2 regions of the Thermobacillus sp. genome follow, and region 1 is predicted to be linked to the other one. Evidence: a T-box and tRNA genes for the amino acid it is inferred to sense, from the RefSeq annotation. Region 1 holds a T-box; the other holds one or more tRNA genes.
What was found. A T-box is a leader RNA that pairs with one kind of tRNA and senses whether it is charged. The one in region 1 lies ahead of leuS (leucine--tRNA ligase), so its partner is inferred to be a tRNA-Leu.

Region 1 (7,087 bases):
ACGGAGCTGGACGGCGTCTTCAACCGGCTTATCCGGACGACGCACGCCAAGTTCCGGGAAGATCTGGCGAAAGTCGACCAGTCTTTCGCCGTGAAGCATTGACCTGACGCATCACGCGGTCAGTTCGCGACGATGTTGACGAGTTTGCCCTTGACGACGATGATCTTGCGCACCGTCTTGCCGGCCGTAAGTTCCTGCACCCGGGAGCTTTCCTTCGCCAGCCGTTCGAGCTCGTCTTCCGGCGCGTCCGCCGCCACCTTGACGCGGTCGACGATCTTGCCGTTCACCTGAACGACGATCTCGATCTCCTGGTCGACGGTCCAGGCTTCATCATATTCCGGCCACGGCTCGTAGGTGATCGTGTCGGAATGGCCCATCCGCTCCCATAGTTCTTCCGCGATATGCGGCGCGATCGGCGAGAGCAGTTGCAGGAAGTCGTTCATCGCCTTGCGCGGCAGCTTCTCGGCCTTGTACGCGTCGTTCACGAAGATCATGAGCTGGCTGATCGCCGTGTTGAAGCGGAGGTTCTCGTAGTCCTCCGTCACTTTCTTGATCGTCCGGTGCCAGGTGCGCTTGAACGCGTCATCCGCGTCTCCGTCGGTGATTTTCGGATTGAGATTGCCGTCTTCGCCGATGTAGAGCCGCCATACGCGGGAGAGGAAGCGGTAGGTGCCCTCGACGCCGTTCGTGTTCCACGGCTTCGTCGCCTCGAGCGGTCCCATGAACATCTCGTACATGCGGAGCGTGTCGGCGCCGTACTCGTTCACGATGTCGTCCGGGTTGATGACGTTGCCGCGCGATTTGCTCATTTTTTCGTTGTTCGTGCCGAGGATCATGCCCTGGTTCACGAGCTTCCGGAACGGCTCCTTCGTCGAAACGACGCCAATGTCGTAGAGCACCTTGTGCCAGAACCGCGCGTAGAGCAGGTGGAGCACCGCATGCTCGGCGCCGCCGATGTACAGGTCGACAGGCATCCAGTACTTCTCCTTCTCCTTCGAAACCAGCTCCTTGTCGTTGCCCGGGTCGATGTAGCGCAGGTAATACCAGCAGCTGCCCGCCCATTGCGGCATCGTGTTCGTCTCGCGGCGCGCTCTTTTCCCCGTCTCGGGATCGACCGTATTGACCCAATCCGTCGCGTTGGCCAGCGGCGATTCCCCCGTACCCGACGGTTTGATCTCGTCGAGATCCGGCAGAAGCAGCGGCAGATCCTCTTCCGGTACCGGCTTCATCGTGCCGTCTTCGAGGTGGAGAATCGGGATCGGCTCGCCCCAGTAACGCTGGCGGCTGAACAGCCAGTCGCGCAGCCGGTACGTCGTCTTGGCGCGGCCCTTGCCCTCCCGTTCGAGCCACTCGATCATCTTCGCTTTCGCTTCTTCATTATGCAAGCCGTCGAGCAGCCCCGAGTTCACGTGCGGACCGTCGCCGGTGAACGCTTCCTTCGTCACGTCGCCGCCCCGGACCACTTCGATGATCGGCAGATCGTACTTCTTCGCGAATTCCCAGTCGCGCTGGTCGTGGGCCGGAACGGCCATGATCGCGCCCGTGCCGTAACCGCCCAGCACGTAATCGGCGATCCAGACCGGAAGCTTCGCGCCATTCACCGGGTTGATCGCATAGGCGCCGGTGAACACGCCCGTCTTCTCCTTCGCGAGATCGGTCCGTTCGAGGTCGCTCTTGCGCGCCGCCGCTTCGCGGTAGGCTTCGACGGCCTCACGCTGGGCGTCGGTCGTAATTTTTTCGACCAGTTCGTGCTCCGGAGCGAGCACGCAGTAGGTCGCGCCGAACAGCGTATCCGGGCGGGTCGTGAACACGACGATCGACGCGTCATGCCCGTCAATCTCGAACGTCACTTCGGCGCCCTGCGATTTGCCGATCCAGTTCCGCTGCATTTCCTTGATGCTCTCGGGCCAATCCAGTTCCTCGAGATCTTCAAGCAGCCGCTCGGCGTACTCGGTAATCTTCAGCATCCACTGGTGCATCGGCTTGCGGATGACCGGATGGCCGCCGCGTTCGCTGACGCCGTTGATGACTTCCTCGTTCGCCAGCACCGTGCCGAGCGCCGGACACCAGTTCACCGGCACTTCGGCGACATAGGCGAGGCCTTTCTTGTACAGTTGGAGGAAAATCCACTGCGTCCATTTGTAATATTCCGGGTCGGTCGTGCTGATCTCGCGGTCCCAGTCGTACGAGAAGCCGAGAGACTTGATCTGCCGGCGGAAATTGTTGATGTTCTGCTCCGTGAAGCCGCGCGGATGCTCGCCCGTGTTCAGCGCGTGCTGCTCGGCCGGGAGACCGAACGCGTCCCAGCCCATCGGGTGGAGGACGTTGTAGCCGCGCATTCTCTTGTACCGGGCGACGATGTCGGTTGCCGTGTACCCTTCCGGATGGCCGACGTGCAGCCCCGATCCCGAAGGATACGGGAACATGTCGAGCGCGTAGAATTTCGGCTTGCTCGTGTCGTCATGCGTCTTGAACGTCTTGTTCTTCTCCCAGTACGCCTGCCATTTCGGCTCGATCGTCCGGGGATCGTAACCGTGCTGTCTCTCTTCCTTGCCCATCTCGCTAGCGTCTCCTTCCGTTGTTGACCGCCTTGAACTTAAAAAAGCCTTCGTCCATAGCGCATCTGCCAGGGACGAGAGGCTTCTCCCGCGGTACCACCCTAGTTGACAGCCGGCGTGCTTCGCCGCTGTCCACTCGAGGCCCTTAACGCGGGCCGTACGGCATCGCTGTCGGCGCGGGATTGCGCCGGTTCACGAATGCGGCTCCGAGGCGAGTTCGCGCGCCCACTGGTCCGGCTTGCACCAGCCGCCGGCTCTCTTCTTCCGGTGCGAATCGCACTACTGCTCCTCTTCACAGCCATAATCTGGTCATGAAACGGTTATCCCGATTATAGGGCAGCCGACCGCGCGTGTCAAGTTTGGTCGACGTCCCGGCCGACCGCGGAGACCGGACGGGAAGCCGTTTGTCGGGCGCTTGGCAAGCCGGCGGTCCGTGTGTTATGATGGGAACATATGTTCGTATTTTGATCTGGAGGCGGACATGCGACCGAACGTGGAACCGATGGCTGCGAAAACGATCTTGAACCGGGTGCGCGTCCCCGCCATGCCGTTCGACTGGTCGATCAATCCGTACCGCGGCTGCCAGCACGGCTGCAGCTTCTGCTACGCCCGAAGCACGCACACGTTCCTGGGACAGCCGGCGGACGACACGTTCCAGCGCCATATTTACTGGAAAGCGGGAGCGCCGGACATTCTCCGGAGGCAGCTGGCCCGCCTGGCGCGGCAGGGCAGGCTGCCGGACCATGTGGCGATCGGCACGGCGACGGATCCTTATCAGCCGCTGGAAGCGAAGGCGATGCTCACGAGAGGGTGCATCGAGGCGCTGGCCGATTACGGCGTTCCGTTCAGCGTGACGACGCGCTCGCCGCTCGTGCTGCGCGACCTGGACATCCTGCGCCGGGCGAGGGTGCTGTCGGTCAACATCAGCCTGCATACGCTGAATGCGCAGGTCTGGCGGCGGTTTGAGCCGGCCAGCCCGGCGCCGCGGCGCAGGCTGGAGACGATCGGCCGGCTGGCCGACGCCGGCGTTCCGGTTACGGTGTTCGCGGCGCCGATGCTGCCGTACTTGACCGATTCCCGCGAAACCGCGGCGGAATTGGCCGAAGCATGCAAGAGCCGCGGAGCGGACCGGGCGATGATCGATTTCCTGCGGCTGCAGACGCCGGAAGTGAAGCAGTGGTTCTTCGGCGTGCTGCAACAGCACTATCCGAAGCTGGCGCCGGTTTACGGCAATTTGTATTACCGCAGGGCGGGCTTGCCGGAAAGCTACGTCCGCCCGGCGCGCGAACGGGTGGAGGCGGAGTTTCGCCGCCTCGGCCTGATCGGCCCGGGGGCCACGAAGCGGAAGCCGGCGGACGGCCGAACCGGATTGGCGGGCGGCGCCGGATATTCCGGCGGGATGGTGGCGGATGAATACGCGATGGACAGATCGGCAACGGACAGATTGGCGACGGGAGCGGATCTGTTGACGCCCGGGCCGGGCGCAGGCATGACCGGCAACGGCTGCGCTCCCGTGCAGTTGACGCTGTTTTGAGGATAAGTCGTGCGTATCGGATCGGGGCTGTTGTTTGGAGGCGCAGTGTGCATGTCACGATGCGGCGGCGAATCGGGACGCGGCAGACGAAAGGCGATGACGATCCCGGGATCGCCGGAGCCTTTCGGATATAGGATGTTTTACGGGGATGCGGCATGGATGGCGGGCTTTAGGCACCCGTGGTCGGCTTCCCGGATTGCGGAACGGGTTGAATAAGCAAAGTTCTTTCTCCTATTATGGCTTTTCAGGCCGGAAGCCGCGAAATAGAAGGAAAATTCACTTATTTTGTGAAAACCGCCGAAATCGGACGTTTTCCCAAATTTTTTCTGTTATTCTGTCGTTCCGATGACAGCAGCTATTCTGCCGTTCCCCAAGCTGCAGCGCCAACCGTCAGCTTCACACCGTTGCCGCGAAGAACAGCCGCTCGGCATTGTCGTCCGGCTGCTCCAGCCTGAAGTCGGCGTACATCTCGACATGCGAGAAGCCGGCCCGCATCAGCGCGCCGCGGATCCATTCCGGTTCATAGGCGCGTTGGACGTGCGTCTCCTCGAACCGGATATACCGGCCGTCCTCGCCGTCGCGCGCAAAGATGGTCAGATGATGCTCGATCTCCCGCCTGTCCGGCGTGTACTCGCTCGTCCAGATGTAGGCGATATCGCGCTCGTCGAACGTGAACGGCTGCTCTTCCGCATACCGCTCGAGCTGGCGCGGCGCATGAACGTCGAACAGGAACAGGCCGCCGTCCTTCAGCCCGCGCCGCGTCGCGCGGAACGCCGCCTCCACATCTTCCTCTTCGAGCAGGTAATTGATGCAGTCGCAGAAGGACAGCACCGTGTCCACCCGCTCCGGCAGCTCCCAGTCGCGCATGTCCTGCTGCAGCCAGCGGATCGAGCCGGCGCCCGAGAACCGCTGCGGCAGCGCGTCCCACTTGCTGCGCGCCACGGCCAGCATTTCGGCCGACAGATCGATGCCGAAGACGCGGAATCCCGATTTGGCAAGCGGGATCGCGATGTTGCCCGTGCCGCAGCCGAGATCGACGACCGTCTCCGGGATGCCGGTCCGTTCCCAGCATTGCCGGGCGAACCGGAGCCATTCCGGATAGGGCATATCTTCCATCAACCGGTCATAGACCGATGCGAATTGTCTGTAGGCCCGCATACAGGCTCCTTCCGAATCAGCCGTTCCGTCAAGAAACGCTCAGGAGCAGAAAGCGCAGGCGGCTTCCTCCGCCGGAATTGCGTCGACGATGACACCGCATCCGCATTTCCGCGGAGATCGCCCGACACCTCTTCCCCGCCTCAGTCCCGCTGCTTAAGGCTGATCCTGTTGATCGTTCAGGTAAGTCCAGCTTCCTTCCTGCCGCACGATGCCTTCCCGCATCAGCTTGCCGAGCGCCCGCTTGAACGCCGCCTTGCTGATGCCGAATTTGCGCTGGATGACATCGGGCGGCGTCTCGTCGGAATACGGCATCGCTCCCGTATTCCGGCTGCGCAAATATGCAAGAATGCGCCCGGCGTCCTCTTCGCGCCCGATCTCCTTGCGCGGCCGCATCGACAGGTTGATGCGGCCGTCGTCCCGGACGAACGTCACGCGCGCTTCGAACGCTTCGCCCAGCCTCAGCGGCCGCGTCTGTTCGCTGTTCGGGATCAGGCCGAGCACCCCGGCTCGCAAAGCTTCCCCGTCCACGAACACGAACGCGCCGACCTTGGCGTGCCGCGTCACCCAGCCGCGGACCGTCCGGTTGAACCAGGCGGCCGGCGCGGGAACGGCCAGTTGCTGCAGATCGGCTTCCTCCGCCAATTCGGCGATGATCCGCCCCGACTTGTCATGCGTCATCCGGACGAACAGCTCGTCGCCCGGACGCGGCCTGAGCTCCCGCTCCCGCGGCAGCTCCGCGTTCGGCAGCAGCAGCTGCCGGCCGAGCCCCATCTCGAGGAAGCAGCCGTAGCGCGGATGCACGTCGGCCGCCTTCAGCCTGGCGATGCCGCCGAGCTGGAGCAGCGGCTTGCGCGTCGTCGCGGTCAGCCGGTCAAGCGTGTCGTGGAATAGGAACACTTCCACGACATCGCCGGGATTCGGCCTTTCCCCGACAATCTCGCCGTATGGCAGCAGCACGGTGCGCTCGCCGTCCGAGAGGATGAATCCGTTCGGCGGCGCCTCGCGCACCGTCTCGAGGCGGACGGTCGTCCCGGCCGTGAGGCTCATGCGAATTCCACGACTTTCGCGTCCGACCAGAGCCGCTCGAGGTTGTAGTACTCGCGTTCGTCGCGATGGAAGACGTGGGCGATGACGTCGCCGAGATCGATGAGCACCCAGCGGGCGGCTTCCAGTCCTTCGATGCCGCGCACCGGAACGCCCCGCTCCTCCGCCCGCTTGCGGATCTCGCCGGCGATCGCCTGCACCTGCGTATCCGAGTTGCCGTGGCAGATGATGAAATAGTCGGCGACGAGCGAAATGCCTTTCAGCCCCAGCGCGACAATGCGGTGCGCTTTCTTCTCTTCCGCCGCGTCCACGACGAGCTGCATCAATTCATCGGCTTGCATCAATCGTTATCGGCCTCCTTGTCGAGAAGTCGGATCAAATCGTTGCGCGCCATCACGGTCAGCGGGTAAACCGGCCGGCCATTGGCGAGCAGGAAAGAAATCGTCGAATCGAAACCAAGGACGAGCGCGCGATCCAGACTGCGTCCGGCCTCTTCCCGGATCCGGTCCACGCCCGGAAAATCGCGTCCCGGCTCCATGTAATCGGCCAGACAGACCACCTTGTCCAGCAACGTCATGCCGACGCGTCCGGACGTGTGCCAGCGGATCGCGTCCAACACCTCCGGGTCCTCTATGCCGTAATCGCGCCTCGCGACATGAGCGCCGACGTGGGCGTGCCAGAGCTGCGGATCGTACTCGAGCAGATCGCCGGCTTCGCCGCTCTCGATCAACGCTCGTTTCTGGTCTTCAATCTTCCAGTACTTGGCGACATCGTGCAGGATGGCGGCGAGTTC
Region 2 (7,087 bases), on a different contig from region 1:
GTATGACAACCGCTTCATCAAGGAGACATGCGGGCAGTTGAAGAATGGCACGTATCAGCCGTAGCCGGTTAAGCGTGTGGAGATTCCGAAGGGGGATGGAAGAACAAGACCCCTGGGCATCCCGACGGTGCGGGATCGGCTGGTTCAGATGGCGGCAAAGATCGTACTGGAAAGCATCTTCGAAGCGGACTTTCAGGATGTCTCCTACGGATTCCGCCCCAAACGGAGCGCCCATGACGCATTGAGGAAGATCATGGACACCGTGAACAATGGTCAGGTGTACTGGGTGGTGGACGTCGACATCATGGGGTACTTCGACAACATCTCGCATGAGAAGCTGATGAAACTTGTGGAGATGCGGGTGTCAGACCGAAAGATGCTCAAACTGATTCGCGGGTGGCTGAAAGCGGGGGTCATGAAAGATGATCAGTTTCATGAATCCGAGATCGGGAGCCCGCAGGGCGGTGTCATTTCGCCGCTGTTGGCCAATATCTACCTGAACTGCCTCGATACCATCCGGGCAAGGCGATTCGCCCATTTGGGAACATTGGTGCGATATGCGGATGATCTGGTTAGGGGCGGCCAACCGATTTCTGGCGAAGATCGACTGGTACCTCATCAAGAGGCTCATGATCTTCTGCCGGAAGAAGTACAAGAAGTGGTCGCTGAGACGATCCCGCTTCTACGAGATCCTGAGGGAAGCCAGACTGCGGTCCGCTACCACGTGGCGAAGTACGTATTGCGCAAGGTGAAGAACGTCGGAAAGCCGTATGAGGGAAAACCGCTTGTACGGTTTGATGAGGAGGGGCTGGTCCCCCAGCCCTTTACTCTACATCGCAGGGCAAGCGCGGACAGATACAGGGCAGGGGCCTGTCAAACGGAAGAGATGGCGCTGTTATGGCGGGGACGGCACGGCGATTCGTGAAGACGGTATGGGGGATAGCAGGTGTGGACGGCATGGCGATATCGCGTGGACAATACGGCGGTATAGCGGCGTTGGACGGCGCGGCTGATATCGCGGGGGCGGCGGCAAATACGGCGGGACACGCGTGAACCGCTTCCCGCCCGCCGCAGACTGCCATGCCCCCGGCCTGCGAGCCGATCATGCCCCCGACAGGCCCGGCCTGCGGATGATCTGGTACAGCCATCCGAGGCTGAGGGCGCCGAACAGCGGATACAGCGTCGAGAGCAGCGGACCGAAGCCGATCTGGCTGCCCGCCCAGCAGACGGTGAGCAGACCGGCGGTGATCGCCTGATCCGGCCAGCCGAGACGGGCGCTGAGCTGCAGCGTGAGGCCGTATATGTCGCACAGCAGCGTTGTAAAAATCTCGGCGAAAATCAGAAACGTGTAAATCCACTGCAGCAGAGAGCCGAGCTCGCGGGCGATGCCGCCCATCGGAATGTCGAACTGGGCGATGCCGGGCATCCGGGCGGCCAGCGCGATATGGGCGACGAGCAGCATCGCGCCGATGCCGATGCCGCCGAGCCACGCGCCGGCGATGATCGTCTTCCGGTCGCCGATGCGGCTGCCGATCGGCACGAGCACCGCCTGGGCCATCGACAGGTTGAACGCCGCATACAGCAGGGGGGACGCCCAGGCGGCAAGCTGCGGCGTGTCGTTGCGCATCGTCAGCCAGCGATCCGCGCCGGGTCCGTGCATGGTGTCCCACAGGATGAGCAGCGTGAAGACGAGCATCGCCGGCACAATGATCGAGTTGACGGCGAGCACTGCGCTCATGCCTCTCCGGAGCAGAAGGAAGACGAGGAAGATGGTGACGAGCAGTCCGGTCTGGTAGGAAATGCCGAGATGTTCCTTGAAAATCGCGCCCGCGCCGGCCAGCATGACCGCGTTGACGCCGAGCAGCACAACCAGCATGAACCGGCTGGCCCAGGTTCCCCAGCGCTCTCCGAACAGCGCCTGGTTGAGGCTTTCGTAGGAGTGGGCTTTGATGCAGGCGGATGCCAGCATCATGCGGGCGCCGATCCAGACGAACAGGACGGATGACAGCAGGATGCCCGCCGTGCCCCAGATGCCGTACCGGGTGAAAAATTGCAGCACTTCCTGTCCCGTGGCGAATCCGGCGCCGACGATGGTGCCGATGAAGGTGAAGGCGATTTGGATTGCTTGGACCGCTCTCATGGCGAAGCCCCCGTCCCGCAGGAATTGCGGCGGCCGAGAGGAAATGGCGCAGGAGTTCAGCCGGTGCGCAGGAGATCAGCCGCTGGAGGGCTTCCGGCGCATTTCCGCAACGGTGCCGCCTTCTCATGTGTATGCGCGGAAGCGGACAGGCATGACGAGCCTTCCGTCAAAAAAACAAAGCCCCCGGCAGAATCGATGCCGGGGCTTTCGTCTCAACGCTCCTTGAACAGCAGAACCGATGCAATCTTTTTCGTATTCGGGTCAAAATCGAATTTGAGCGAGACGCCGTCCCGTTCATAAAGCAGCACCGTGTCCGATGCATGGGACGGTTCGCCGAGGGCGTTCATCGTCTCATCGGCGGTGTCGCCGACGGCGAGTTCTCCGATGCCGGTCGCCACGTTCGCGCCGCTCACTTCGACGAACTGCACGCGGCCGTTCTCACCGACGCCGACCGAGAAACCGTCATATTCCAGAACCGTCATCGGCGGATCGGACAATTTGTATGTATCTGACGGATCGCCGAAGAGTTCCCGGACATCCGCTTCCCGCTCGCCGATGGCGATGCCGTGAAGCGCAGGCGGTTCCGCGTACCATCCATTCGCGTCCGGCTGGCGATGTTCGTTGTCCCGGCCGGCGGCGTTCGGCTCCACATTCGCGGCATCCGATGCGTCTGCCGCTGAAGCTGTACCGTCGACCGCTTCCGAATGCGGCGTCGTCTGACCGGCGGAAGCGGATGCGCCTTGATCCGAACCGCCCGCCGGATCTTCCGAGACGGCGCCGGGCGCCTGCTCCGGCGTCCGCTCCGTCCGGCCGGACGAACCGTGCCCGCCGCATCCGACGAGGGCGGACGTGGCGGCAATGCAAAGCGTCAGAAGCGCGGCCGATTTCGCGAGCGTACCGATGCGGCGGTTGCGCATGGTCCTCATCACCTTTCCCTATCCTATACATGTAGACGATTCAGAACCGGAAAAAGTTTCAACAAAACCGGCAATTCGGATCATCTTTTGTTGCGCCGCGGATGATCCGTATGATAATTTTAATGACATAGATCTAACGGCAGAAGGAATGGGATGCCATGGAACAGTTGAAACAGCGGATACTCGAGGAAGCTTCCATTCTGTCGACGGACGTGCTCAGACTGGATCGGCTGCTCAACCATCAGGTCGATCCGGAGCTGACGATGGAGATGGGGCGCGAATTCGCGCGCAAGTTTGATGGGGAAGGCATTACGAAGGTCATCACGATCGAAGCGTCGGGCATCCCGATCGCGTTCGCGACGGCGCTCACGCTGGGCGTGCCGCTCGTGTTCGCGCGGCGCAAGAAGACGCTGCTCGCGGAGCCGGACGCCTACAGCGAGCGGGTGCCTTCGTTCACAAAGGGTATTGTGACGGATTTGATGGTGTCGCGGCAGCTGCTCTCGCCGGACGACGTCCTGCTGTACATCGACGACATCATCGCCAACGGCGATGCGGCGAAAGGGCTGATCCGCATCATCGAGCGCTCGGGGGCGAAGCTTGCCGGCCTCGGCATCGCCGTCGAGAAGACGTTTCAACCCGGCGGCCGGCTGATCCGCGAGCAGGGAATCCGCGTGGAATCGCTCGTGCGCATCGCTTCGCTGGCGGACGGAAAAATCGCGTTCGAATGACGGCTTCTGGCAGCGATGCCTGCCACCTGTCTCTTTTCCTCCCGGTTGAATTATTTTATAATAGTCAAAAGTGAGCGAAGGGAGGCAGAAGGATATGGAGAAGCTTGAGCTGCCCGTTTCATTCTTCAAGTCGAAGTTGTCCGATGCCAAGACACATTTCGAACGCGCTCTGGATTGCAAGCATACGGAATTTGACGATTTGTATCCCTATATGATCGAACATCCGCAATTTTTCTGGTATAAGCGCTATGTCGCATGGTCGGAACTGCTCACCGTCGTGAAGTTGTGCGAGGAGCTCGGCATTCCGTGGCGGGAAGAATTCACGCAGCGGCAGGCCGGTTACATTGAAAACCGCGTCATGTCCTCCCGGGTGCTTGACGAATGGTACGAGCGGAATGAGTCGCCCGAGCATGTCGGGCACCAGCCGGAATAATCCATCTGTAATGATCCCGAAATGGACCGAAGCGGGGCCGTCCCTGCCGCGGTCCATTGTTGTACATGGAAGGAGGATGAAGAAGCCGTGATGACGGAAGCGCAGCTGGATGCTTACCGCGTCGCCGGAACGACGGTGCGGGTCGTGCGCGACGCGCTGGAAGCAAACGACGTCATCGGCATCGTCGTCGCCTGGGATGAGCGTGATGTGCTGATCCGCAGGCCGAACCGCAGAGTGGTGAAAGTGAGCCGCAGCTACCGGATCCAGCCGGCGGACGAGCCGCGCCTCGATCCGCTTGCGTAAGTTCCGGGGCAATTCCGGGCAACAAAAAACTCCAGGTTCACCTGGAGTTTGCTTGCCGGTTATGGTGCGGTCGAGAGGACTTGAACCTCCACGGTATTGCTACCACTAGAACCTGAATCTAGCGCGTCTGCCAATTCCGCCACGACCGCGTTTGCTGTTGTTCAGTTGACTGACGATGTTCATCTTAGCATGCGAGAGCGGCGCTAGTCAAGCCGCGTGTACAAAGTTCTAATTTTCAGTCAAAAAGTGGACCGCACGGATTACCCGGCGGTCCACAAATATTGCCGGATGCCGGCCGCGACCGCTTCGGCCAGCCGTTGCTGCCAGCGGGGATCGGTCAGCTTCGCGCGATCCGCCGGGCTGCTCAGGAACCCGAGCTCGACGATGACCGCCGGACGCTTCACCAGGTTGAGCAGATAGTACGGTTTGCCGACCCTGGGAAGCCTGCGGCTGCCGTATTCCCGGTTCAGCGCATCCTGCAGAAAGGCCGCAAGCAGCGCGCTTCTTCCTTCCTCCTGGTGCAGCACGAGCGGTCCGCTGGCCGATGGTCTTCGGGACCAGTTCACGTGCAGGCTGACAAGGAGCTGCACGGCGATTTCGTCCGTCAGCCCCCGGCGCTGCGACAGGTCCCGTTGATGCCGCGAGCGGGAAGGATGCCACCGGTTCTCGTCGCTCAGCGCGTAGTCGCCGGTCCGGTTCAGAACGGCGGGAATGCCCTGGCTGCGCAGAACTAGATAGAGCCGTTTCGCCACTTCCAGATTGATGTCTTTCTCAAGCACGCTGCCGTAATGGGCGCCGCCGTCGATGCCGCCGTGTCCCGCATCGATCAGCACTTCGGCCGCGGGCAGCGCGCGCTCGTATCGCGGCGTGTCCGCGGCGGGGGATGCGGGGCTTGAGCTTCGCGATGCCGATGTCGCGTGCGGCATGAAAACGGCGGCCAACAACGTCGCAGCGGCCGCGGCAGCCGCGTAAAGCAAGACTTTCGCGTTCATGATTCTGACCTCCGGCGCGTTCAGATGCGGGTGCAGGTTAGTTTTGCCGGCCCGTCGGCCGGCTTATGCGGGTTTAACGCGCGCCGGCTCCGGCCATAATGAGCATGACGCGGCATGACGACATGCCGGACCCGCCGCGGATCCAGGCGGGATCAAAGGTTCGGAGGGAAAGTCTCATGGCGGTCAAAGACGGTAAAGAATATGTCGCGTTCGTGACGGATCGGCTCGTCCGCTACATCGAGACGCCGGCGGAGGACCGCCGGCGCATGCGCAGGGACGCGCGGAGCCGGCGCGAACCGTTCCTCGCGCGCTGGTTCGGCTGGGCGCTGTACGGCTGGCTCATGCAGCGGCGCGCAAGGCGCGTGGGACAGCCGCACCGGCGCGGATGAAGCGGCGGCGAATCCGGCGGCGGATTCCTGACGTTATGCCGCCGTGTCCGGGCGGGCTCGTCAATCATACAGTTTCGCGGCCGGCTCGAGGCAGGCTTGCGGGATGAAGCGAAGGCCTTCCTGATCCACGCCGATGTAGGCGGTGCCGTCATCCCATTCATGCCAGGCGACGACCGGCAGCACATAGAGGTAGGCGCCGTCGAACCGTTCGGCGACGAGCCGAAGCTCGATGCCGCTGCCCAGCAGCGCGGCGATGTCCGTCTCCGCCCAGGCGAGCGGCTGGCGCGTAATCCACGGCAGCCGGGCATACGGATCGAAGGACGGAACTTCCGCATGCCGCATCAGTCTCCCGGCGGGCTGTGCGCCGCCGGGCATCCGCTTCTCGAGGCACGCCGCCGCTTCCGACGCCGCCTCTTTCCAGAACGGGTCGTCGGCTGGCAGTTCCTCGCCGGTCTTCGCATCCAGGTAGAAGACGCCGTCGTCCGTTTCGACCCGCCAGGCCGCGCTGAGCGGGTGCGCGTACCGGCGCTCGACGGCGCTGCCTTCGCCGTCCTCATCATCCCCGATAAGTCCGAGCCGCGCCAGCCCCTGGCGCAGCAGATCCGCGGAATAGAGCGGCGCGTCGCCGAGCCCGTACTCGGTCAGCGCGAAGCCGCCTTCCCGCACCGCGTGAACGACCATATAGCCGACGGTCTCACCCTGATCTTCAAACAGCACGATCCAGCCGTGCGTGCCCGGGCCGAGCGGCTCGATCGTCCGCTGTGCCGCGGCGATCCGTTCAAATCCGGGCCGGGCGGACAACCCTTGTGCCCATTGGTCGACCTGCCATTTGAGCAGCTTTTGCTCCGCAGGCCTGTATCCGGCTTCCATTGACGCCGAGACGCCCGGCGCCGCCAATGCCGCCGCCAGCAGGCAGGCGAGCAGGCCGATCATTCTTCGTTGCATCTTCATGCGCCTCCTTCCCGTTCAACCCCCTGGTTGCCGCAGTGTCATCATATCGGACAAGCCCCAAGAAGGCTGTTGCAATGTGTCGCGCGCGATCGTTCTATTTTTGCCGCAATCCGGTGAAAGCTCTCGCAATCAGGCGAGGCCGGACAAATGGAACACGCCGGCGTTGACAATCTCCGTGACGACGCGCGGCTTCAGCTGCCACAAAATTTCTTCCTTGCGCGCTTCGTACTGCGC

Region 2: it has a tRNA-Leu gene. The T-box ahead of leuS (leucine--tRNA ligase) is inferred to sense a tRNA for this amino acid. The anticodon was not compared.

The regions. Positions count from the first base shown of each region.
Region 1 is NZ_QEWA01000014.1:3,268-10,354, forward strand. It holds gene comER (late competence protein ComER) at 1-102, shown strand, start outside; gene leuS (leucine--tRNA ligase) at 120-2,558, opposite strand; T-box leader at 2,626-2,863, opposite strand; gene C6W55_RS00600 (SPL family radical SAM protein) at 3,040-4,092, shown strand; gene C6W55_RS00605 (class I SAM-dependent DNA methyltransferase) at 4,489-5,250, opposite strand; gene C6W55_RS00610 (CvfB family protein) at 5,404-6,297, opposite strand; gene rsfS (ribosome silencing factor) at 6,294-6,635, opposite strand; gene yqeK (bis(5'-nucleosyl)-tetraphosphatase (symmetrical) YqeK) at 6,635-7,087, opposite strand, start outside.
Region 2 is NZ_QEWA01000032.1:58,913-65,999, forward strand. It holds gene C6W55_RS05935 (reverse transcriptase domain-containing protein) at 128-925, shown strand; gene C6W55_RS05940 (YkvI family membrane protein) at 1,103-2,140, opposite strand; gene C6W55_RS05945 (hypothetical protein) at 2,353-3,057, opposite strand; gene C6W55_RS05950 (xanthine phosphoribosyltransferase) at 3,216-3,785, shown strand; gene C6W55_RS05955 (hypothetical protein) at 3,880-4,218, shown strand; gene C6W55_RS05960 (hypothetical protein) at 4,309-4,521, shown strand; tRNA gene C6W55_RS05965 (tRNA-Leu) at 4,584-4,670, opposite strand; gene C6W55_RS05970 (N-acetylmuramoyl-L-alanine amidase family protein) at 4,782-5,513, opposite strand; gene C6W55_RS05975 (YqzE family protein) at 5,690-5,902, shown strand; gene C6W55_RS05980 (hypothetical protein) at 5,963-6,847, opposite strand; gene C6W55_RS05985 (YqhG family protein) at 6,983-7,087, opposite strand, start outside.